DNA from 3 places in the Enterococcus hirae ATCC 9790 genome. Region 1 is predicted to be linked to each of the others. Evidence: predicted binding sites of a transcription regulator. Region 1 holds the regulator's gene; each other region holds the start of a gene.

Region 1 (7,865 bases):
TGCAATTGGATCGTTTGTTAGCAGGCGCTAGGGAAATATTGCCTTTTAAAGAAGGAAAAGAATTTACGGTTGAAGCGAATCCTGGAGATCTAACGAAAGAAAAGCTTCAGGTGATGAAAAATTATGGAGTGAATCGTTTATCAATGGGGGTGCAAACTTTTGATAATCGGTTGCTGAAAAAAATTGGGCGGAAACATACCGCAGAGGATGTTTACCAAACAATGCGTTTTTTAGAAGAAGAAAACTTTACGAATGTGAGTATTGATCTGATTTATGCGTTACCTGGACAAACGTTAGAGGGCTATCGAGAGACATTGAATCAAGCACTTGCACTTGATTTGCCCCATTATTCATTGTATTCATTGATTTTAGAAAATAAAACGATGTTTATGAATTGGGTGCGGCAAGGGCGTTTAGAACTGCCTGACCAAGAAACCGAAACGCGGATGTTTGAAGAAACCATACAAGCAATGGAAAAAAAGGGACGTCATCAATATGAGATCAGTAATTTTGGGTTGGAGGGGCATGAATCAAAACACAATTTGATGTATTGGAACAATGATCATTATTTCGGCTTTGGCGCAGGTGCAAGTGGATATCTTGGGAATAAACGATACCGTAATAAGGGACCGATTCAACATTATTTACGTCCATTAAGAGCAGGAGAACTCCCTGTTTTGGAAACTGAAGTACTTTTAAGAGAAAATCAAATCGAGGAAGAAATGTTTCTTGGGTTAAGGAAAAAGATAGGAATTTCCAAACAACATTTTTACGAACGTTATCAGCAAACAATCGAATCGCTTTATTCAAAGGTTTTGACAGATTTAGAAAAAGAAGGATTATTGGTCAATGAATCCGATCGAATTTATTTAACGCCAAAAGGAACTTTTCTAGGAAATGAAGTATTTGAACGTTTCTTGCTTGAAAAATAGTTGTGAGAGGTCAATAAAACCTTTAAATTTCTTTATAGATCGATTAAATAATGGAAGGTATTAAGAAACCTATTTATCTTTCGTGTTGATCTATCAATGTATTTATCAGAGAATGCCGCTTTTAGCACTCGTTAAATGAGAGTGCTAAAAGTGGTGTTCTTTTTCTTGACACACTATGCGCTTCTTGCTATATTAGTAAGTGGGTTAGCACTTAGAAGATATGAGTGCTAATGAGAGGTGAAGAAGATGTTAACACAAAGACAAAGTGAGATTTTACGTCTGATCATCCAAAACTATACGAGTAGCGGTATACCCGTTGGCTCCAAAACCTTAATGGAAGATGGAGTCAAGGCAAGCTCAGCAACGATCCGTAATGACATGAAAGCCTTAGAAGATGCTGGGTTGTTACTTAAAACTCATTCTTCATCAGGAAGGATTCCTTCAGCATTAGGTTATCGGCATTATGTGGATCATTTGCTAAAACCTGCTCGTGTAACCAATGATGATCTGCAGCAGATTCGGCTGTCTTTAAGCAAAGAATTTCATGAAATTAACGAGATTATTCAACAATCTGCTGAGATTTTATCCGAGCTAACTAGTTACACAACCTTCTCGTTAGGCCCAGAAATTAAAGACCGCCGTTTGACTGGTTTTCGTATTGTTCCTTTAAATAGTCGTCAAGTGATTGCGATTGTAGTAACCGATAAAGGAAATGTAGAAAGCCAAGTTTTTACACTTCCTGAAAATCTAGGAAGCCAAGATTTAGAAAAAATTGTTCGCATTGTCAATGAACGATTGGTGGGAGATCCATTGATGACTGTCTATCATAAATTGCGGACAGAGATTCCAATGATTTTGCATAGATATTTTCAGACAACTGAAGGGATATCAAATCTTTTTGATACGATACTCGGACATGCGTTTGAAGACAAAATTTATGTAAGTGGGCAAATGAATCTACTAGATTATGAACTCCACCAAGATCTGGAGCAATTCAAATCGATGTTTTCGTTTATGACAGATACTTATGAATTAACCCAAATGATCGTCCCAACGGATAGTAACATCCACATCAAAATTGGATCTGAATTAGGAAATGAGCTTTTACAAAATATGAGCATGATCCAAGCAAGTTACGAGATTGCTGGACACGGTCGAGGTACAATAGCCTTGTTGGGACCAACCAGTATGCCTTATTCAAAAATGCTGGGTCTGGTAGATGTCTATCGTCAAGAATTAGCGAACAAGCTTGCTGATTATTATCGATCAATTGATTTGACTGGATCTTAGCATGAAAACGAATCACTGACTGATTAACGAAAAGGAGTGTGTCTTGTGAAAGAAAAAAAGAAGAGTTAGAAAAAGACGTAGCGGATATTCAAGAAGATACGGAAATCGATACGGAAGCGACGGAAGACTCAGGTGTCTCTGACGTAGAAGCTGAAGAATTTGAGCGTTTAAATTTAAAGGCTGAAATGGAAGAGTTGGAAGATAAATATTTACGTGCTCGAGCTGAGATTGCAAATATTGCAAATCGAAGTAAAAATGAGCGTGAACAATTACAAAAATATCGTTCACAAGATCTTGCTAAAAAATTATTACCTTCAATTGATAACTTAGAGCGTGCTTTGGCTACAGATGTGGCTGATGATCAGGGTGCAAGTTTGAAAAAAGGTGTTGAAATGGTACTAGAAAGCTTGAAACAAGCACTTAAAGAAGAAGGAATCGAAAAAATCCCAGCAAAAGGAGAGGCTTTTGATCCGAACCTCCATCAAGCTGTACAAACCGTGCCAGCGACTGAGGAACTTCCAGCTGACACAATCGTCGAAGTACTACAAGAAGGTTACAAATTACATGACCGCGTATTAAGACCAACAATGGTTATTGTTGCGCAATAATGTCATGATATAAAATTAACTAAGATAAGGAGACGTTAATTATGAGTAAAATTATCGGTATTGACTTAGGTACAACCAATTCAGCAGTAGCTGTTTTAGAAGGAAACGAAGCAAAAATTATTGCAAATCCAGAAGGTAACCGTACAACTCCTTCTGTTGTCTCATTTAAAAATGGGGAAATTCAAGTGGGTGAAGTTGCTAAACGTCAAGCAGTAACGAATCCAAATACGATTTCATCGATCAAACGCCATATCGGTGAACCAGGCTATAAAGTAGAAGTAGAAGGGAAATCATATACACCACAAGAAATCTCTGCAATGATCCTTCAATATATCAAAGGATTCGCTGAAGACTATCTAGGTGAAAAAGTTGAAAAAGCAGTTATTACTGTGCCTGCTTACTTCAATGATGCACAACGTCAAGCAACAAAAGATGCTGGTAAAATTGCTGGCTTAGAAGTTGAACGTATTGTAAATGAACCAACTGCTGCAGCGCTTGCTTATGGCTTGGATAAAACAGATCGTGATGAAAAAATCCTAGTATTTGACCTTGGTGGTGGTACGTTCGACGTATCTATCCTTGAATTAGGTGATGGCGTATTTGACGTACTATCAACAGCTGGAGATAACCATCTAGGTGGGGATGACTTCGATAACAAAATCATTGATCACATGGTAGCTGAGTTCAAAAAAGAAAACGGCATTGATTTATCACAAGATAAAATGGCATTGCAACGTTTGAAAGATGCTGCAGAAAAAGCGAAAAAAGATTTATCTGGAGTATCAAGCACACAAATCAGCTTACCGTTCATCACAGCTGGCGAAGCAGGTCCTCTTCACTTAGAAATGACATTGACTCGTGCGAAATTTGATGAATTAACCGCTGATTTAGTAGAGCGTACAAAAATTCCAGTACGACAAGCCTTGAAAGATGCTGGTTTATCACAATCTGAAATTGATGAAGTTATCTTAGTTGGTGGTTCAACACGTATTCCTGCAGTTGTTGAAGCAGTAAGAAAAGAAACTGGAAAAGAACCAAACAAATCTGTAAACCCAGATGAAGTAGTAGCGATGGGTGCTGCTATCCAAGGTGGGGTTATCACAGGTGATGTCAAAGACGTTGTGTTACTTGATGTTACTCCGTTATCATTAGGTATTGAAACAATGGGTGGCGTCTTTACTAAATTAATTGATCGAAACACAACGATCCCTACAAGTAAATCACAAGTGTTCTCAACGGCTGCAGATAATCAACCTGCTGTAGATATCCATGTCTTGCAAGGTGAACGTCCGATGGCTGCTGATAACAAAACGTTAGGAAGATTCCAATTAACAGATATTCCTGCAGCACCACGTGGTGTGCCACAAATCGAAGTTACTTTTGACATTGATAAAAATGGTATCGTGAATGTTTCTGCTAAAGACCTAGGTACACAAAAAGAACAAAAAATCACGATTAAATCTTCTTCAGGTCTAACTGATGATGAAATCGAACGCATGGTAAAAGATGCAGAAGCGAATGCAGAAGCAGATAAAGCACGTAAAGAAGAAGTGGATTTACGTAACGATATTGATGCTTTACTATTCTCAGTTGACAAAACACTAAAAGAATTAGAAGGTAAAGTTGACGCAGAAGAAGTGAAAAAAGCGGAAGAAGCTCGCGATGAATTGAAAGCTGCTGTTGAAGCAAACAATATCGAAGAAATGAAAACAAAACGTGATGCATTGAATGAAATCGTGCAAAATTTGACAGTTAAATTGTATGAACAAGCTGCGCAACAACAAGCACAAGAAAATCCAGAAGCAGCGCAAACAGGTGCAGATGATGTAGTAGACGCTGACTTTGAAGAAGTCGACGGAGACGACAAAAAATAATCTCATTAAATAATCGTTAGCTGTTTAGTAGAAATGACAAGTTTCAGTAGAGAAGGTTTTCCCCTTCTCTAGCTGGGACTGTTATCATACAATACAACCTTTTGAATACGTTGTTAAACAATATTAAGCAGGATCTAAAAGACGAGTGAATCGAAGTTTATACAACAATTTACTTTACCATTCGTTTTTAGTGCCAATGCTTGAAAGAAGGTTTAGCAAAAGAGATCAGCTCTAAGAAATAATCCGAAGAATGCGAAAATAGATTCTCATATTTTCGAGATTCTTCGGATTATTTTCCGATAGTTCTAAATTTAGCGTGGTCTAAAAGGTTAGTAGGCGTTCACTTTCAAGAATGATGCGCAAAATAGAGACCTTATTGTTTGGAGATTTGATGTGCATGATTATGCCTGTTGAATAACAGAAGTCATAAGAACAATGGGAGAATTTCTTGGACAATAGCTGTTGCTTTGAGGTAGTTCGATCTGGTCATAAGATAAGATTTGAGGAACATTCTTTCTTCAATTTGGAAAACTTGACTTAGGTATGAGCCTTAAACTAGCTTCCTTTTTTAAATACTTGAAAGTAGCAGTTTTTGTTTTCGTAAAAGTATGATATGATAACAAGCGACGTGGAAATGATGAGAACCAATAGGAGGAAAGCCTATGGCAACAAAACGTGATTATTATGAAGTCTTAGGGCTCTCAAAAGGAGCTTCTGAAGATGAAATTAAAAAAGCTTATCGAAAGCTATCAAAAAAATATCATCCAGATATCAATAAAGAAGCTGATGCAGAAGAAAAATTCAAAGAAGTATCAGAAGCTTATGAAATTTTAAGTGACCCGCAAAAACGGGCAGCTTATGATCAATATGGACACGCAGGTTCCGATCCAAACTATGGCGCTGGTGGAGCCGGTGGCGGCTTTGGTGGTTTTGGCGGCTTTTCAGGTGGCGGTTTTGGTGGCTTCGAAGATATCTTTGATTCATTCTTTGGCGGTGGCGGTCGTACGGTAGACCCTAATGCGCCAAGACAGGGTGCGGATTTACAGTATACGATCGATCTTTCTTTTGAAGAAGCGATTTTTGGCGTAGAAAAAGAAATCAAGTATAACCGAGAAGAAATTTGTCATACTTGCCATGGAAATGGTGCGAAACCTGGAACACAACCAACAACTTGTCATAAGTGTCATGGATCAGGGACAATCAATGTGGAACGTCAAACGCCACTTGGCCGTGTGATGAGTCGTCAAACTTGTGACGTTTGTCATGGTACTGGTAAAGAAATCAAAGATCCTTGTCCGACTTGTCATGGTTCTGGTCACGAAAAGAAAGCACATTCTGTTAAGGTGAATGTACCAGCAGGTGTAGAAGAAGGACAACAAATGCGTCTGGCAGGTCAAGGTGAAGCTGGAGAAAACGGCGGACCATTTGGTGATCTATATGTTGTATTCCGTGTGGAAGAAAGTGATATTTTCGATCGTGATGGTTCAGAGATCTATTACGAATTGCCATTGAGTTTTGTACAAGCTGCTTTAGGTGATGAAGTAAAAGTGCCAACCGTTCATGGAGATGTCAAACTTAAAATTCCGGCAGGTACGCAAACAGGAACGAATTTCCGTTTACGTGGCAAAGGAGCGCCTAAACTTCGTGGAGGAGCTACTGGGGATCAACATGTGAAAGTGAAGTTGATCACGCCGAAGAACTTAAATGAACAGCAACGTGAAGCATTGCGTGCTTTTGCTGAAGCTGGCGGCATCAAAGTAGAAGAACAACAAGAAGATGGCTTCTTTGATAAAGTGAAAGATGCCTTTGGCGGTAAGAAAAGAAAATAAAAGAAAAGCAAATCAATAAATTCAGCTAGCATCTCTGGCAGTTAGACCAACATCTAATTGCTGGAAAATCGCCAGCCTCTTATTGATTTGCTTTTTTTATTTAGACAGGAGAAAGTGGCAAACAAATAATTAAAGCAGGGACGAAAGAAGAGGACAAAAAGGAAGTAAGTGTTATTTCTGGTCGATTTTATAAATGCCTTTAAAATAAAGACCGTTGCAAGGGATAGGCATCCTTTTGCAACGGTCTTTAACAATTTCATCATCTTAAGGTTAAATATCTAGTACTTTATCTAGGAAATCTTTTGTTCGTTCATTTTGTGGATTTTCAAAGATTTGTTGTGGTGTGCCATCTTCTAGGAAATTCCCTCCATCAATAAACATGACACGATTGGCAACTTCTTTAGCAAAGCCCATTTCGTGTGTAACGATAACCATCGTCATCCCTTGCTTAGCTAATTTTTTCATGACGTTCAAGACATCTCCGACCATTTCCGGGTCTAGTGCAGAAGTTGGTTCGTCGAAGAGCATGATATCAGGATTCATCGCTAGAGCACGAGCGATAGCGACCCGTTGCTTTTGTCCACCAGAAAGCATTTCTGGATACATGTCTTTTTTATCTTCAAGGCCGACGGTTTGTAGCAATTTGATTGCTTTCTTTTCAGCGGCTTCTTTTGATTCTTTTTTCAAATCCATTGGTGCTAATGTAATGTTTTCTAGCACTGAAAGATGTGGGAATAAATTAAAATGTTGGAATACCATTCCGATGTGTTGTCTTACCAAATTGATATCAGTGTTTTTGTCCATTAAGTGGGCCCCATCAATGATGATTTCGCCGTCTGAAGGCTCTTCTAAACGGTTTAAACAACGTAGGAAGGTACTTTTTCCTGAACCGGAAGGACCGATGATACAAACAACGTCACCTTCGTTGATTGAAACATTGATATCATTTAAAACGGTATTTTCACCGTATTTTTTTACAAGATGTTCAACTAGAATTTTTTCAGCCATCTTATTTCACCTTCTTTTCTAAAACTTTTGCTAATTTTGTCAGAATAGTAATGAGGATCAAATACATGATAGCAATAATTAGATAGACGTACGTACTTTGTGTCGTACGTGCAACGATAATTTTACCAGTTTGCAGTAACTCTACCACACCGATCGCTGAGATGATTGTTGTATCTTTCAATGAAATAACGAATTGGTTCACGAAAGATGGCAACATGATCTTGATTGCTTGTGGTAAGATGATTTTTTGCATGGTTCGATTATATGAAAGTCCTAAACTGCGAGAAGCTTCCATTTGACCAACTGGCACAGCTTTGATCCCAC
Region 2 (7,865 bases), 1.2 Mb from region 1:
AGATACTACATTCTTTCATAATCCATTGGCGTCAAAAAGAAACCGAAGCAATCACAAAAATAGGAGAAACTATTTTTGGCTATTCGGTTTCTTTTTTAGGTTTTTGCGTTACTTCGATCTACTTTTGATTCCGCATTAAAACCATTTCGACTATCGCACAATAAATCGATAAGGAATTTTGATTTGATCTTTTTTTCTTCGATAAAAAGTAGAAAGGCCGTTTCTCCACACTCTCTTAAGCCATGGTCAATCGTAGAAAAAGACATTAGCTCACTGATCAACAGATTATCACGACCAACAAGACGGTTTTTACTTTCTAAGATGGAGCTTTGCAATATACCGGCAGCAACTGTATCTGAATTAGTGAAGACACCATCTACCTTTTTTCTTTAAAATACGTCGCTGCATTCACCCCTTGTTCATAGTCAATACAGTTCCAAAAAACATTTTCCTCTTTGAAATCGGGAAATATTTTTTTACAAAGTTCCAACGTCACTTTTGTATTAAAACTAAGACGACCACTTCTTCCTAAAGTAACGCCAAGCTTTTCCACGCCTTGTTTTTTTAAATACAATAATGCTTCAGTAATAGATTGTTCACGATCGATAAACACGCAACCAGCTTCTGTTTCTTTTATTTCTTCACAAAAAATGATTGGCCCATACTTTTGATAAGAGAGCAATACATCTAAATTGTTGGCACGAGAAGTAACGATCAAACCATCAAATCGTTTACCTGCAAATTCTTCTAAATACATTCTCTCTCTTTCTGCCTGATAATTTGTTGGTAACAAGGTCACCTGATAATCTTCGTTGAAGGCGACTTCAATGATCCCACTAAGCAATTGATCGAAATAAGGATGATCCGTATAAGGCAGAATAACACCAATATTTTTTGTTTTTCCATAACTGAGCTGTCTGGCACTTGCATTAGGAACATACGATAACTCATTAATGACGGATAGAATCTTGGCACGTTTTGTTTCGTCAACATAAGGATGATTATTGATCACCCGTGAAACGGTAGAGACAGAATAGCCCGTCAGTTTTGCAATATCTCTGATGTTTGTCATGCTTTACTAAAACCACCTATACAAAAAGATTTTCCTGTAAATAGTCTACCACAGCATGCCCACATTCAAAAAATTGATAGAACGTTCCATCATATTCAAAGCTAATACGTTGCCCACCCAGATACGTATCTTTTGCCAATCCACTAATTTCATCTAAAGGAATTTTTTTCATTACCGTTTTATTTAACCCTTGAGGACTAGACAATTCAAGCATTGTTTCTTTAAATTCAACAAAAGCATAAAAATAGTCATTCGTAGCGCCATTGGTCGTTTTGATATAAGTATTCATCAGTAATTCCTCCTTTTTGATGAATTGAGTATAGCTTATGAAACGCGTCTCATAGCAAGATCTTTGCTTCACCTTCTAAAAAAACGAGCAATACGATACATACTTTTGTCTTCGAATCTTTAAACTTGTCTTTGAATTTTTAAAAAGTAGAACTTTATTTTAATTATCTAGAAAAATAAGTTCAAGTACCTCATTCAAACTCTGCTACTATGCATTTAAAACAGTAACTGAGAGGAGTTTTTCAATTGTATAAAAAGACGAAAAAAGCAGGTATACTGAAAAGAATACTGAGACTAATAAAGTATAAAATAAAGACCATACTACAACGCAGAAGATTATTAAAAATAATGAGAAGAAAACATCGAATAAACGAACGAATGTCTAACCTAGTAAACATTAACGAATACTGCCTAGTAGAGAAACCTATGCCATTAAAAAGTACAAAGGAAAATAATCACTCCTTGTTGTCTAAGAATGAGAATCTGAAAAATATGAAGAATATAAAGAAGAAAAAGAAAAAAAAGAACAAAAATAGTAGCACATCAAGATCCTCTAGCTTCACGTATATAGGTCGTTCTAGACCATAAGCAACTATCCGCATCGAATGATTGATTAACTAAATATCTCTTAATTTTTTGCCCTTTTACTTAAAACAAAAAAAGAAGAAAGAACCCTTTTATATCAGGGTTCTTTCTTAATGACTACATCATGCCGCCCATCATTGATGGATCCATTGCTGGCGCTGCAGGTGCTGCTGGTTCTGGTTTGTCAGCAACTACTGCTTCAGTTGTTAATAATAGAGCTGAAACAGATGCAGCATTTTGTAATGCTGAACGAGTAACTTTGGTTGGATCAACAATCCCTGCTTCAACCATATTTACCCATTCGCCTGTTGCAGCATTGAAACCTGTTCCTAATTCAACATTTTTCAATTTGTCAACGATGACTGAACCTTCATATCCCGCATTTTCTGCGATTTGACGAATTGGTTCTTCTAAGGCACGAACAACGATTTTCACACCTGTTGCAACGTCCCCTTGAGCTTCAACTGCTGAAACTTTGTTGATGACATTCACTAATGCTGTACCACCACCTGAAACCATACCTTCTTCAACGGCTGCACGAGTTGCATTCAATGCATCTTCAATTCGTAATTTCAATTCTTTTAATTCTGTTTCAGTTGCTGCACCAACTTTGACCACTGCAACCCCACCAGCAAGTTTTGCTAAGCGTTCTTGTAATTTTTCACGGTCAAAATCTGATGTTGTTTCAGCAATTTGGTTTTTGATCAATTGAACACGTGCTTCAATGGCTGTTTTATCGCCAGAGCCTTCAACGATTGTTGTGTTATCTTTGTCTACCACAACTTTTGAAGCATTTCCTAGGTTTTCGATTGTTGCATCTTTCAATTCTAATCCTAAGTCGTCCGTAATCACTGTTCCGCCTGTTAGGATAGCGATATCTTCAAGCATTGCTTTACGACGATCACCGAAACCAGGTGCTTTCACTGCAACAACGTTAAATGTCCCACGGATTTTGTTCAAGACTAATGTTGGTAAAGCTTCTCCATCCACATCGTCAGCGATGATCAATAGCGGACGAGATTGTTGTAAGATTTGTTCTAATAAAGGCAAGATGTCTTGGATATTAGAAATTTTCTTATCTGTGATCAAAATGTATGGATTTTCTAAAACAGCTTCCATTTTGTCATTGTCAGTTACCATGTATTGTGACAAGTAACCACGATCAAATTGCATACCTTCTACAACATCTAATTCGGTTTCGATTCCTTTTGATTCTTCAATAGTAATAACACCATCATTACCGACTTTTTCCATTGCATCAGCAATCAAATGTCCCACTTTTTCTGAACCAGAAGAAACAGCTGCAACTTGAGCAATTGCTTCTTTAGAATCTACGACTGTTGAAATGTTGTGTAATTCTTCAACTGCTGCTTTTGTTGCCAATTCGATCCCACGACGAATACCTAAAGGATTTGCTCCAGCTGTTACGTTTTTTAATCCTTCACGAACAATTGCTTGGGTTAACACAGTAGCGGTTGTTGTTCCGTCACCTGCGATATCATTGGTTTTTGAAGCCACTTCAGAAACTAATTTTGCACCCATGTTTTCAAAGTGATCTTCCAATTCGATTTCCTTTGCAATCGTTACGCCATCATTAGTAATCAATGGTGAACCGTATGATTTTTCTAATACAACATTACGACCTTTTGGACCTAACGTTACTTTTACTGTATCAGCTAATTTATCAACTCCACGTAGCATTGCTGCGCGTGCATCTTCTGCAAATTTCAATTCTTTTGCCATGTCTATTCACCTCATCAAATTTTTTTCGTACTTTTTTATTTATTCAACGATCGCCATGATATCTTTTCCTGCAACGATCAAATATTCTTTTCCTTCAAATTTTACTTCTGTACCGGCATATTTTTCAAACATCACTTGGTCGCCCGCTTTTACAGCAGCAGGAACTTTTTCTCCGTTTTCCAATAAACGGCCTTCACCGACTGCAACAACTGTTCCTGTTTGTGGTTTTTCTTTAGCGGATGAAGCTAAAACAATTCCTCCAACAGTTGTTTCTTCTTCTTTTGCGACTTCGATAATGACGCGATCACCTAATGGTTTTAACACGATAAATCCCTCCGATAACTCTTTTTTTGGATTCGTTAGCACTCTTACACATCGAGTGCTAACCTACATTTTTAATAATACTCATACTTTGATTTTTTTGCAAGCTTTTTAAATGAAAGTACACTAATTTTATCCGTAACCGTTAGAAGTCCCTTAGTAATAGCCTCTAAATTGATCTATGTTATAATTAATTTCTATTCTTGCAGTCTACTTCTGCCTATCTTTAAGGAGGTATTTTATGTCATTAAAAAAATATAGTTTCGCTAGTATCTTTTGCTATGGACTCATTTTTCTTTCCCCATTGATCCTTTCATCTATCGGAATCGTCCATACTGTTACTGACGTGATTACAGCAACGACGATTGCCTATATCCTAGGAGCAATTGTTTTAGCTTTCTTTTATTTCAAGCAAAATGAACCACTACCACTAGAAGCAGCCATTCCTAGTGCTTCGACACCAAAAATCATCTTATATGGGTTTGTTGGGATTTTCATTGCTTTGATCTTACAGGCACTTGCAGTGACGTTGGAAACTCTTTTATTTGGTAACAGCGCTCCTTCTGAGAATACACAAAATATTATTCAAATGATTCTTGAAGCTCCAGCCTTTTTAATAGCTACCACAGTTGCTGGTCCAGTCATGGAAGAATTCGTCTTTCGTCGCAGCATCTTAGGTATCGTTGGCAAATATACAAACTTTTGGATCGGGGCAATCGTTAGTTCCTTATTGTTTGCTTTTGCCCATAACGATGGCCACTTACTGATCTACTTTTTCTTAGGTTTTTTCTTTAGTCTACAATACAAAGCAACGGGAAGAATCTGGACCTCGATGATCACACATGTGGGAATGAATACATTGGTGGTAGTGGTGCAGATCGCCGTACAAAAGGGCTGGATCGCTGCTTCATGAGCTGCCAACTAACACCAATCTAAAGACTCGCCTTATCCTATCTACTGACCAGCAAATCTTAGTCGCTGGTCTTTTTTTGCGTTCTTTCCGATCCTAGCTCATTCTCTTAACAAATTTTTCCTTCGTAGTTATGAAAAAGATCGATTTATTTAGAGCTATTCATTATGTTTTATCCGCTAGCTACTAGCAGTTTCCATTTATCGTGACACTCACCATTTCCTTTTTAACCTTCTCAAAACACTTTGATGTTCTTCTCTAATAGCACACTTATTTTAAATACGACAGAAAACAGCAGTCATTGCCATTTGGATTATTTTCAGATCCTATTAAAATCATGTTCATCTAGGAGGTTGAGACAAAAGTGTTCAGCATCAAGAAATAAGAAGGAATTTCCGAAAATTGCTTCTCAAATTTTTGGTAAATTTCGGCTTATTTCCGAAGATGCTACTTTTGTCTCACCGTTTATTCGTTTTTAGAGATACTAGAAGAGACTGAGACAACTTTTGTCCCAGTCCCTAGTTCATAGAAAAAATTTAACCACATCGACATCGTCTTATGGGCGCCCACAAGAGTTATCAACTTTGCACTAAACCAACTCGTTCCCCTTCTCATCCAACTAAAGTGTCTTTGCTTTCGTTTTACAAAAATACGCAGTATGAGAGAAAAACAGCCTAACAAAAATGCGATTAAAAAACACTTTATTTATAAAAAGATAAATACAAAAGTGATTTTAAAACAATTAATATTGTTTTATTTTTGTTATTAAATGAGGAACTTGCTAATTCATTACATACTTTAATTAATTTTATCAATCATTACTACTTACGAATGCACCATCTCTTAGAAAAATCATTTAAAAAAAGACATCTCCTTTATATCGGACTGACTGCTGTCATTCACGATTTTATAAAGAATAAAACAAAAATAAAATTTTTTATTAAAAAACCGCTGTTTTTATTATATATCTATCAGACTATCATTTATTTAACTTTTACAAAAAAGTTATTTTATATGTCACAAAATAACATTTTTAGGAACGTATCTTTCAAAAAATAAAGGTAGTGTGTTGCGAAATGAATATCTGGCAAATGATTGATGACTTATTGAAGAAATATTATCTGACGAATGATAAAGATATCTTAGATTTAATCATTTTAGATTTAGACCCTTATATAAAATCTTGTGCGCATCGTTTTGTATTTAAAGCACAATCTAACGGAGTATTTATTCCTTTTGAAGACTTCTACAGTAACCTTTGTTTAGCAATTTGGGAAGGCATTGAAGATTTCAAGAGTATCTCAGGCTCCACGTTTAAAAATGTTACGTTGCGAAGGATTTATATTGCTGAAAAGAAGACTTGGAAACAATATAAAAAATCCGGAAGCAAGGTCTTCAATAAAGATGGGATTACTTATGACGTGACAAGATGGGAAAACATCGAATCGCTACATCATTCTAAAAATTGCACAGTTAAAAGTGCAGAACGTTCGATCGAGGAAAAACTTCTAATAGAAAATTTTAAAAACAGGACTTTTTTAGAGGTACCTTCATTGAACTGCTTTATCACGGTTATTCTTGTAAAGAAATTTGTCTCCTTTTAGAAATCAGTAAGACTTACGATGCAAAAACCAGAAAAAAATGTCAACGAATCAAAGAATCATTCTGGAAATATATTGCCTAATCACTATGTTTTTCTTTCCCTATTCATCTACTTTGAAAAATAGCAAAGCATTTCAATGGTATGTCTATCGTCAATGTGGATCACATCTGATTATGTTTCCAACTTTGAGTGTTATCGGTATCTCGCATGGAGAGTGCAAAACAGCGAAACATTTGATATGTTCTAATCATTTTTCTAAAAATTTTTAGCTGGTTTCAACTTTTTGATTATGTAAAAGTAATTGATACACCTATTAGGCGTAATAAAAATTTTCATCCTTTTCACTAATACAATAATAATAGGAAGCTAGTTTCACTTTGTATCTGTCTGTTTTGAGCAATGTCCCTCTTGCCTAGTCTTCTCTATTATATTTTTCATTTACGGTCTAACTATACTTGATCTTTGAATAGCTGTTTCAGCATTTGTCAAAAAATGCCGAAGGGACTGGGACAAAACTTGTCTCAACCTCCTTCGGCTAATTTTTTCGGAAAGGATCCTGTTAATCACAACTATTTTTCCTTATTTATTATTGACCATTCAGCACTTGTTTTAAACTAGTTTGGATCAACTGAGTATCTGCTGGATTGTCCAATTCCAATTGGCTAGCTTTGGCGTTTGCGGCAGCAGACGGTGTTTGAACAGATTGTTTCACCTTAGGATCTGTTAACGAGTTGATATATTCAGATTGTTCTTGCCACGCCTGCTTGATTAAACGATAGTATTCATCTGTTTTCTCGCTTTCATTAGCAATCGTTTCAGTAGTAGTTGAAGAATCCTTTATTTCTTGCACATTTGAATCCTCTGCAGGATTATTTCCCGTCGATTCTACATTACTAATAGGTTGATTCTCTTTTTCCTTGGTGGTACTATTTTGTGAATTTTCTGTAGAAGTCTTGGTGATCTGCGTGGAAGTCTGATCCGTGCTGGAAGAGGTACGATCAACTCCTGAGTTTGAACATCCCGCCAACAATAACAACCCTAAAATAATAAAATAACTATTTTTCATAAGCACGCCTCTATTAAACAAACATTTATATTTAATTAAATATAATAAAAAATCACTATCAATAGCCAATGAACAATATATCTTATCTAAAATTTAAACTATTATAGGCTTATTGAAAGTACACCCCGTTGTTAATAAAACGTAACTGAATGAGACAAAAATCCTCTCTGCTTTAAATGAACAAAAAAAACACTCAAAACAAGTTGTTTGAGCGTTTTTTGGGTTATATAGTTGACTACGGCTAAATCGAAAATAACTCCGTTGCTTCTGAGGGATC
Region 3 (7,865 bases), 750 kb from region 1:
CAATCAATCTTAGAAGATCCAGCTCTATAAATGAGCTGGATCAAGGATAAAATCAAACATTATCCTTCGATCCTTCTAAAAAAGGTTTCTTTTTTTGTTTATTTGTAATCATCACATTGCAACCTCAGTGTGGGGATGATGTTTCGGAATCGAGATTTCAACTAAGTCATCTAATTCAATTACTTGGATTTCGTTTTCTTGATATAGGGCGTCATGGATTTTATTGAGGAAGTACGTTTTGACTTCTTCAATTTCTTTGGGTTGTATTTTTCGTTTTTCATTAATCAGTAAAATCTCGTTATGTTCCGGTGCTTCAGTGTAAACAATCATTGTATTGCCTGCAGTGTAAACCTTCACCATATGAGCATCTGTATTTTCCAATTGGTTTAAAACCAAACGTGAATGACTATTCGTTACATTGACAAATTTCATGGCGCTCACCTCTTTTATGTAGATTTTAGATACAACTTAATTTCATTATAATTTTTTTCTAATGAAAAGAACAGTATTTTGCTTTTTGTCAAAAAACAATCAAAAATCCGCTTTGAGCAATGAAGCACCCGTGAGAAAAGCTGTCGCTTTTTCATGGGTGCTTCATTTTTTATCAGTCGCAAAGCGAAGTTTTTGTCAGATGTTTAGTTTGTTGGCTCGTTTGTCGTTTCTTTGACTAAACGTTCTTGTTTAGAAGTGATCACAATTTTTTCTTCTTTATCCAATTTTGCTTTTAGTTCATGGATTGAAGGATGGTCTAAATAAAATTCAGCAATTCCATCTTCGATTTGTTCTTGGATCGTTCGACGAAGAGGGCGTGCGCCCATTGCTGGGTCATAGCCTAAGTCAACAAGTTTTTCTTTGACATTTGTCGGCACTTCGATATGCAGTTGTTGTGCTGCTAACATTTCATTGACTTCATCTAGCATCAAGGTAACGATGGTCATTAAGTTTTCTTTTGATAGCGCACTAAATTCGATGATTCCATCGAAACGGTTCAAGAATTCAGGTGTGAAGTAATTGTTTAGTTGGTTTAAAACAGAACGAGTAACCCCTTCACGAGCTGCTCCAAAACCGACATTTGCTTCGACTTTACCTGTACCAGCATTACTTGTCATAATGATGATCGTATCTTTAAAGCTTACTGTCCGACCTTGTGCGTCAGTCAAACGGCCATCATCCAAAATTTGGAGGAACATGTGTAACACATCAGGATGTGCTTTTTCCACTTCATCCAATAAAATCAAGCTATAAGGATTACGACGTACTTTTTCAGTAAGTTGACCTGCCTCTTCATAGCCCACATAGCCAGGAGGAGAACCAATCAATTTAGATACACTGTGTTTTTCCATGTATTCAGACATATCAAAACGAATCATTGAATCTTCGGAACCGAATAATTCAAATGCCAGTTGCTTGGCTAATTCAGTTTTGCCGACACCAGTTGGACCTACGAATAAAAATGATCCGATAGGGCGGTTTTTCTTGCTCAAGCCAACCCGATTACGACGAATAGCTTTTGCCACACGATCTACGGCATCGTCTTGTCCAATCACATGTGCTTTTAGATCAGTCGCAAGATTCTTCAATTGTGTTTGCTCTTTTTCTTTTAGATCGCCAACGGGGATGCCCGTACGTTCTTCCACAATTTTTTCCATATCTTTTTCTGTGATAACAGGCGTTTCTTCATCTGTTAATTGACGTTCTTTCATCTTTTCTAATTTACTGATTTGGTCACGATAATAAGCGGCTTTCTCAAAGTCTTCTTCTTTAGAAGCTTGGATTTTTTGTTCCTGTGCTTCTTCAAGTTTTTTGTCAATGGTTTTAGGATCAACGATTTGAATCGTTAAGTTTTTCTTTGAGCCAGTTTCATCAAGCAAGTCAATCGCTTTATCTGGTAAGAAACGATCTTGAACATAACGATTTGAGAGAATAGCTGCAGCTTCGATTGCTTCATCGGTATATTTGACGTGATGGTAGTCTTCGTAGCGTTTTTGCAATCCTTTTAAGATACTGATTGTTTCCTCAACAGAAGGTTCAACGACCCGAACCGGTTGCATCCGTCTTTCTAAAGCTGCATCTTTCTCGATGATGCGGTATTCATTTAATGTAGTGGCACCAACCATTTGTAGTTCGCCACGAGCTAGAGCTGGTTTTAAAATATTTCCCGCATCCATGTTCCCGTCACCAGCAGAACCAGCACCGACAATTTCATGGACTTCATCAATGAATAATATGACATTTTCAGCCTGCTTAATTTCTTCGATCAATTTTTGCATCCGTTCTTCAAATTGTCCACGGATACCAGTTCCTTGAACCAAAGAAACCACATCTAAACGAATCACTTCTTTATCCATTAATTTTTGCGGCACATCGCCATCTACGATTTTTTGTGCAAGTCCTTCAACTACGGCAGTTTTACCAACACCAGGCTCACCGATTAATACCGGATTGTTTTTTGTTCGACGGTTTAAAATCTCGATCACACGTTTGATTTCATCATCACGGCCGATCACAGGATCAATGTCACCTTGACGAGCTTGTTCGGTGATGTTGATTCCGTATTCTCCTAAAAGACCTTCGGAATTTCCTTGTTGCGGTGGTTGACCGCCGTTAAAGTTGTTGTTACCACCGAATTGGGTTGGAGGAGTTTGTTCATAGTTTCCTTGCTGTTGCATTTGGCGGGACATGGAGCGGAATAAGTCGTCCAAGCTGCCAAAACCAAAAGGATCATTTTGAGCCATACTAGTCAGACCTCCATTTTGTTGATTTTTAATTTTTTGATAGCAACTTTGGCAGTAATCAAGTTGCGTTCTCTGTCCGTTTACTGTTGCATATAAGTGGATCGTTGCTTCATTTTTCCCACAATTTTGACAAAGCATAAATGATTCACGTCCTTTCACATGATTCACATGTTTCCATTCTATTTTACAACGCGTGACTACGAAGGTAAAAGAATAACCCTCATTTACTCAAAAGTTGAAAAGGTAAAAAATGTTATTGACCATTATTGACCTTTGGCTATAATTATACTAAATTTTAGGACGCGTGCAAGTATTTAGTTTTTCAAAATAAATGAAGAAATGAATAAGTCGTTCTTCGATAAAAGTGATAAATAGAAGGAGATATTTCGCTTGGCAGAGTCTAGTTTTGTTTGCTTCTTTACTGAGGGATCAGTAAAGAGAATCAAAGCAACTAAAAAAAGAAGTGAGGTAGAATGAATACGGTTGTTATCCTATGTATTCATATTTTTAAAAGTAGTGCTAATTATTTTCCACACTTTTAGTTGAATTTAAATGAAAACTGTTGTATCTATCGGGAAAAAATGGTAATCTTTACAAATGAAAGGGTACTACTTATTAGTGTTCTTAGTAAACTGCTAAAAAAGAAAACCCTCACATAAAAACAACACTCACTTAAAGGAGACCGATTAATATGGAAAAGAAAGAATTTCACGTAGTAGCAGAAACTGGAATCCACGCACGTCCAGCTACATTATTAGTACAAACAGCAAGCAAATTTAACTCTGATGTAAACTTAGAGTATAAAGGTAAATCAGTAAACTTGAAATCTATCATGGGCGTTATGTCTTTAGGTGTGGGTCAAGGTTCTGACGTTACAATCACAGCTGAAGGTGCTGACGAAGCAGACGCAATGGCAGCTATCGTTGATACAATGAAGAAAGAAGGATTATCTGAATAATGGTTGAAATGCTAAAAGGGATTGCCGCTAGTGACGGCGTTGCCGTTGCAAAAGCTTACCTGCTAGTTCAACCGGATTTAACATTCAGTAAGACAACAGTAGAAGATACAGCAGCTGAAGCATCTCGTTTAGATGATGCTTTAGCAAAATCTACTGAAGAATTGCAACAAATTCGTGAAAAAGCAGCGCAAAGCTTAGGTGAAGCAGAAGCGCAAGTATTTGACGCACACTTGATGGTTCTGTCTGATCCAGAAATGGTTGGTCAAATTAAACAAAACATTAATGATAACAGCGTAAACGCTGAATCAGCATTAAAAGAAGTAACTGATATGTATATCAGTATGTTCGAAGCTATGGAAGACAACGCTTATATGCAAGAACGTGCGGCTGATATCCGCGACGTTGCGAAACGTATTTTAGCGCATTTACTAGGTGTGACATTACCAAATCCATCAATGATTAACGAAGAAGTAGTTGTTGTTGCTCATGATTTGACACCAAGTGATACTGCTCAATTAGATCGCAATTTTGTTAAAGCGTTTGTAACTGACATCGGCGGACGTACTTCACACTCAGCGATCATGGCACGTTCTTTAGAAATCCCAGCGATCGTAGGTACAAAAGAAATCACTGCTAAAGTCAAAGAAGGCGACATGTTAGCTGTTAACGGGATTGAAGGCGATGTAATCGTTGATCCTACAGCTGAACAAAAAGCTGAATTTGAAAAAATCGGTGCTGAATACGCTGCTCAAAAAGCAGAATGGGAAAAATTAAAAAATGCTGAAACTGTTACTGCTGATGGCAAACATTTTGAATTAGCAGCAAATATTGGTACACCAAAAGATTTAGTTGGTGTTCATAATAACGGCGGGGAAGCGGTTGGTCTTTACCGTACAGAATTCTTGTACATGGATTCTCCTGATTTCCCAACTGAAGATGACCAATATGAAGCATATAAAGCAGTTCTTGAAGGTATGGAAGGTAAACCGGTTGTCGTGCGTACGATGGATATCGGTGGCGATAAAGAATTACCTTACTTACAATTGCCTCATGAAATGAACCCATTCTTAGGCTATCGTGCATTACGAATCAGCTTGTCAGAACAAGGTGACGAAATGTTCCGTACGCAAATGCGCGCATTATTACGTGCATCTGTTCATGGAAACTTACGTATCATGTTCCCAATGGTAGCGACTCTTAAAGAATTCCGTGCTGCAAAAGCAATCTTTGAAGACGAAAAACAAAAATTATTGAATGAAGGCGTGGAAGTATCTGATACGATCCAAGTCGGCATCATGATCGAAATTCCAGCAGCAGCTGTCTTAGCTGACAAGTTTGCTAAGGAAGTTGACTTCTTCTCAGTAGGAACGAATGACTTGATCCAATACACTATGGCAGCTGACCGTATGAACGAACGTGTTTCATACTTGTATCAACCTTACAACCCATCAATCCTACGTTTGATTAAAAACGTGATCGATGCAGCGCATGCTGAAGGTAAATGGGCTGGTATGTGTGGCGAAATGGCTGGGGATCAAACCGCAGTTCCGCTACTTGTAGGTATGGGATTAGATGAATTCTCAATGAGTGCAACATCAATCTTGAAAACACGTAGTTTAATGAAACGTTTAGATACAACGAAGATGGCAGAACTTGCTGATCGTGCTTTGAAAGAATGTGACACGATGGAAGAAGTCGTTGAACTTGTAAATGAATACGTAAAATAATAATACGAGTAAAAGCTGGTACAGCGATAGTAGCTGTATCAGCTTTTTACAATGGGATTTTTACATATAGGTAAAAATAAGGAATGAAAAATAGAGTTATTTTAAAATAGGGCTTAAGTTTGAGTGACAGGTTCAGCGCTATGTTATACTATATAAATGAAGGAGGACGTAAGGTGAAGGTATTATTATATTTTGAAAGTGAAAAAATACTTGCGAAATCTGGTATTGGACGAGCGCTTGACCACCAAAAACGTGCTCTAAAAGAAATGGGGATTCCCTACACGCTAGATAGTAAAGATGACTATGATATCTTACACATCAATACATATGGTATCAATAGTCACAATATGGTCAATAAAGCAAGAAAAGACGGCAAGAAGATCGTCTATCATGCTCACTCAACAGAGGAAGATTTTCGTAACTCATTTATTGGCTCTAATCAATTATCGCCATTAGTAAAAAAATATTTAGTGGGATTATATCAAAAGGCGGATTATCTCATCACACCTACGCCATATTCTAAACGATTACTGGAAAGTTACGGCATAGATTTACCGATCCAATCGATATCAAATGGGATTGATCTAAAAAAATATCAACCAGATCCAATCAAAGAACAAAAATTTCGCGACTATTTCAAATTATCACCAGATCAGAAAGTGATTATCTGTGTTGGCCTTTTTTTTGCTCGTAAAGGGATCATTGATTTTGTAGAAATTGCAAAAAAACTCCCAGAATATACATTTATTTGGTTTGGACATGTACCTATGTATTCGATCCCAAAAAATATCCGACAGATTGTGAAAGAAGAACACCCAGATAATGTGATCTTTCCAGGATATATTCGGGGAGAAATTATTGAGGGTGCATACTCAGGCGCTGACCTTTTTTTCTTCCCATCTTATGAAGAAACAGAAGGAATTGTAGTATTAGAGGCACTAGCAAGTAAGCAAAATGTTCTTGTACGAGACATTCCAGTCTATGATGGCTGGTTAGAAGATAAAAAAAATTGTTACATGGGTCGCTCTAATGAAGAATTTACCGTATTGATCAAAAAGATCGTGGAAGAAGAAGTTCCTAGTCTAGTGGCAGCTGGATATCAGACTGCCCAAGCACGAAGTATTGAGAAAATTGGTGAGCAACTGAAATTGGTGTATACACAAGTGTTAGAAGAAGCAGATTCTTCCATAAATGAAAGACAAAATAATAAAGGGTAGTTTGGAGGCAAAAAATCATGAAAATTGGCTTTTTTACCGATACCTATTTTCCGCAGGTAAGCGGAGTTGCTACATCGATCAAAACCTTAAAAAATGAACTAGAAAAACATGGACATGAAGTCTATATTTTTACGACAACCGATCCAAATGCTGATAAAATAGAAAAAGATGTCATTCGTATGCCGAGTGTTCCATTCGTTTCCTTTAAAGATCGGCGAATAGTGGTACGAGGTATGTGGTACGCTTATTTAGTAGCGAAGGAACTTGAATTAGAACTGATTCATACTCATACAGAATTTGGTGCAGGGATTTTAGGTAAAATGGTTGCTAAAAAGCTGAAAATACCATTGATCCATACGTATCATACGATGTATGAAGATTATCTACACTATATTGCTAAAGGCAAAGTGATACGTCAATCTCATGTCAGATATCTCTCCCGCTTATTTGTTAACCATACAACAGGAGTTGTCTGTCCCAGTGAACGAGTAATTGATACATTAAGAAGTTATGGTGTTGTCGCACCACTTCGAGTGATTCCTACAGGGATCGATATTGAGAAATTTAAAAGGGAAGGAATCACGCAAAAAGCTATCAAAGAAATCAGAGGATCGCTGAATATCAAAGATGATGAGTTAATGATCTTATCTTTAAGTCGTATCTCTTATGAAAAAAATATTCAAGCATTGGTCCAGGGGTTTCCCCAAGTTCTAAAAGCATATCCCAATGCACGAATGGTGATCGTTGGCAAAGGGCCTTACCTTGAAGAGTTGCAAGAGCTAATCAACGAACTAGCATTGGATGAATTTGTCCAATTTACTGGAGAAGTCGATAACGAAGATGTGGCATTGTATTATAAAGCAGCTGATTACTTTGTTAGTGCCTCAACTTCAGAAACACAAGGTTTAACTTATACGGAAGCAATGGCTTCAGGGACACCTTGTGTAATTGAGGGAAATGCTTATCTTAATCGTTTGTTTGATCATCCCTCCCTTGGGAAAACATTTGAAACCGATGAGGATTTCGCACCAGCACTTATTGATTATATAAAAAGTGAAGTCCCTCGTGACCAAAAAGTATTGGAATCAAAATTATATGATATTTCCTCTACGCACTTTGGAGAAGCGATGATTGAATTTTATGAAGATATGATTATCTATCATGAAAAAGAAATGCAACGAAAAGAAGAAGAGGCATCCATCGAAAGAATAAAAATCAAATTAAATTC

Evidence for each region. Region 1 encodes HrcA, which represses chaperone genes, less so after heat shock. Its sites were predicted from a motif close to TTAGCACTCNNNNNNNNNGAGTGCTAA; they were not measured.
Region 2: a site for HrcA is predicted at 4,048-4,074, ahead of groES (co-chaperone GroES). Genes of this name have one in related genera too.
Region 3: a site for HrcA is predicted at 3,080-3,106, ahead of EHR_RS13270 (ATP-dependent Clp protease ATP-binding subunit). Genes of this name have one in related genera too.

The regions. Positions count from the first base shown of each region.
Region 1 covers NC_018081.1:2,044,108-2,051,972, forward strand. The annotation lists gene hemW (radical SAM family heme chaperone HemW) at 1-932, shown strand, start outside; gene hrcA (heat-inducible transcriptional repressor HrcA) at 1,179-2,222, shown strand; gene grpE (nucleotide exchange factor GrpE) at 2,309-2,830, shown strand; gene dnaK (molecular chaperone DnaK) at 2,872-4,704, shown strand; gene dnaJ (molecular chaperone DnaJ) at 5,367-6,533, shown strand; gene EHR_RS09850 (amino acid ABC transporter ATP-binding protein) at 6,804-7,541, opposite strand; gene EHR_RS09855 (amino acid ABC transporter substrate-binding protein/permease) at 7,543-7,865, opposite strand, start outside.
Region 2 covers NC_018081.1:418,020-425,884, forward strand. The annotation lists partial or broken gene EHR_RS02040 (LacI family DNA-binding transcriptional regulator) at 151-1,072, opposite strand; gene EHR_RS02045 (hypothetical protein) at 1,089-1,361, opposite strand; gene groL (chaperonin GroEL) at 2,063-3,688, opposite strand; gene groES (co-chaperone GroES) at 3,728-4,012, opposite strand; gene EHR_RS02065 (CPBP family intramembrane glutamic endopeptidase) at 4,251-4,922, shown strand; gene EHR_RS02070 (hypothetical protein) at 5,996-6,523, shown strand; gene EHR_RS02075 (hypothetical protein) at 7,109-7,588, opposite strand; gene EHR_RS02080 (MBL fold metallo-hydrolase) at 7,830-7,865, opposite strand, start outside.
Region 3 covers NC_018081.1:2,793,433-2,801,297, reverse strand. The annotation lists gene EHR_RS14320 (hypothetical protein) at 1-13, shown strand, start outside; gene EHR_RS13275 (DUF1827 family protein) at 112-432, opposite strand; gene EHR_RS13270 (ATP-dependent Clp protease ATP-binding subunit) at 636-2,873, opposite strand; gene EHR_RS13265 (phosphocarrier protein HPr) at 3,427-3,693, shown strand; gene ptsP (phosphoenolpyruvate--protein phosphotransferase) at 3,693-5,420, shown strand; gene EHR_RS13255 (LTA glycolipid anchor biosynthesis glycosyltransferase, IagA/BgsA family) at 5,594-6,637, shown strand; gene EHR_RS13250 (glycosyltransferase family 4 protein) at 6,655-7,865, shown strand, end outside.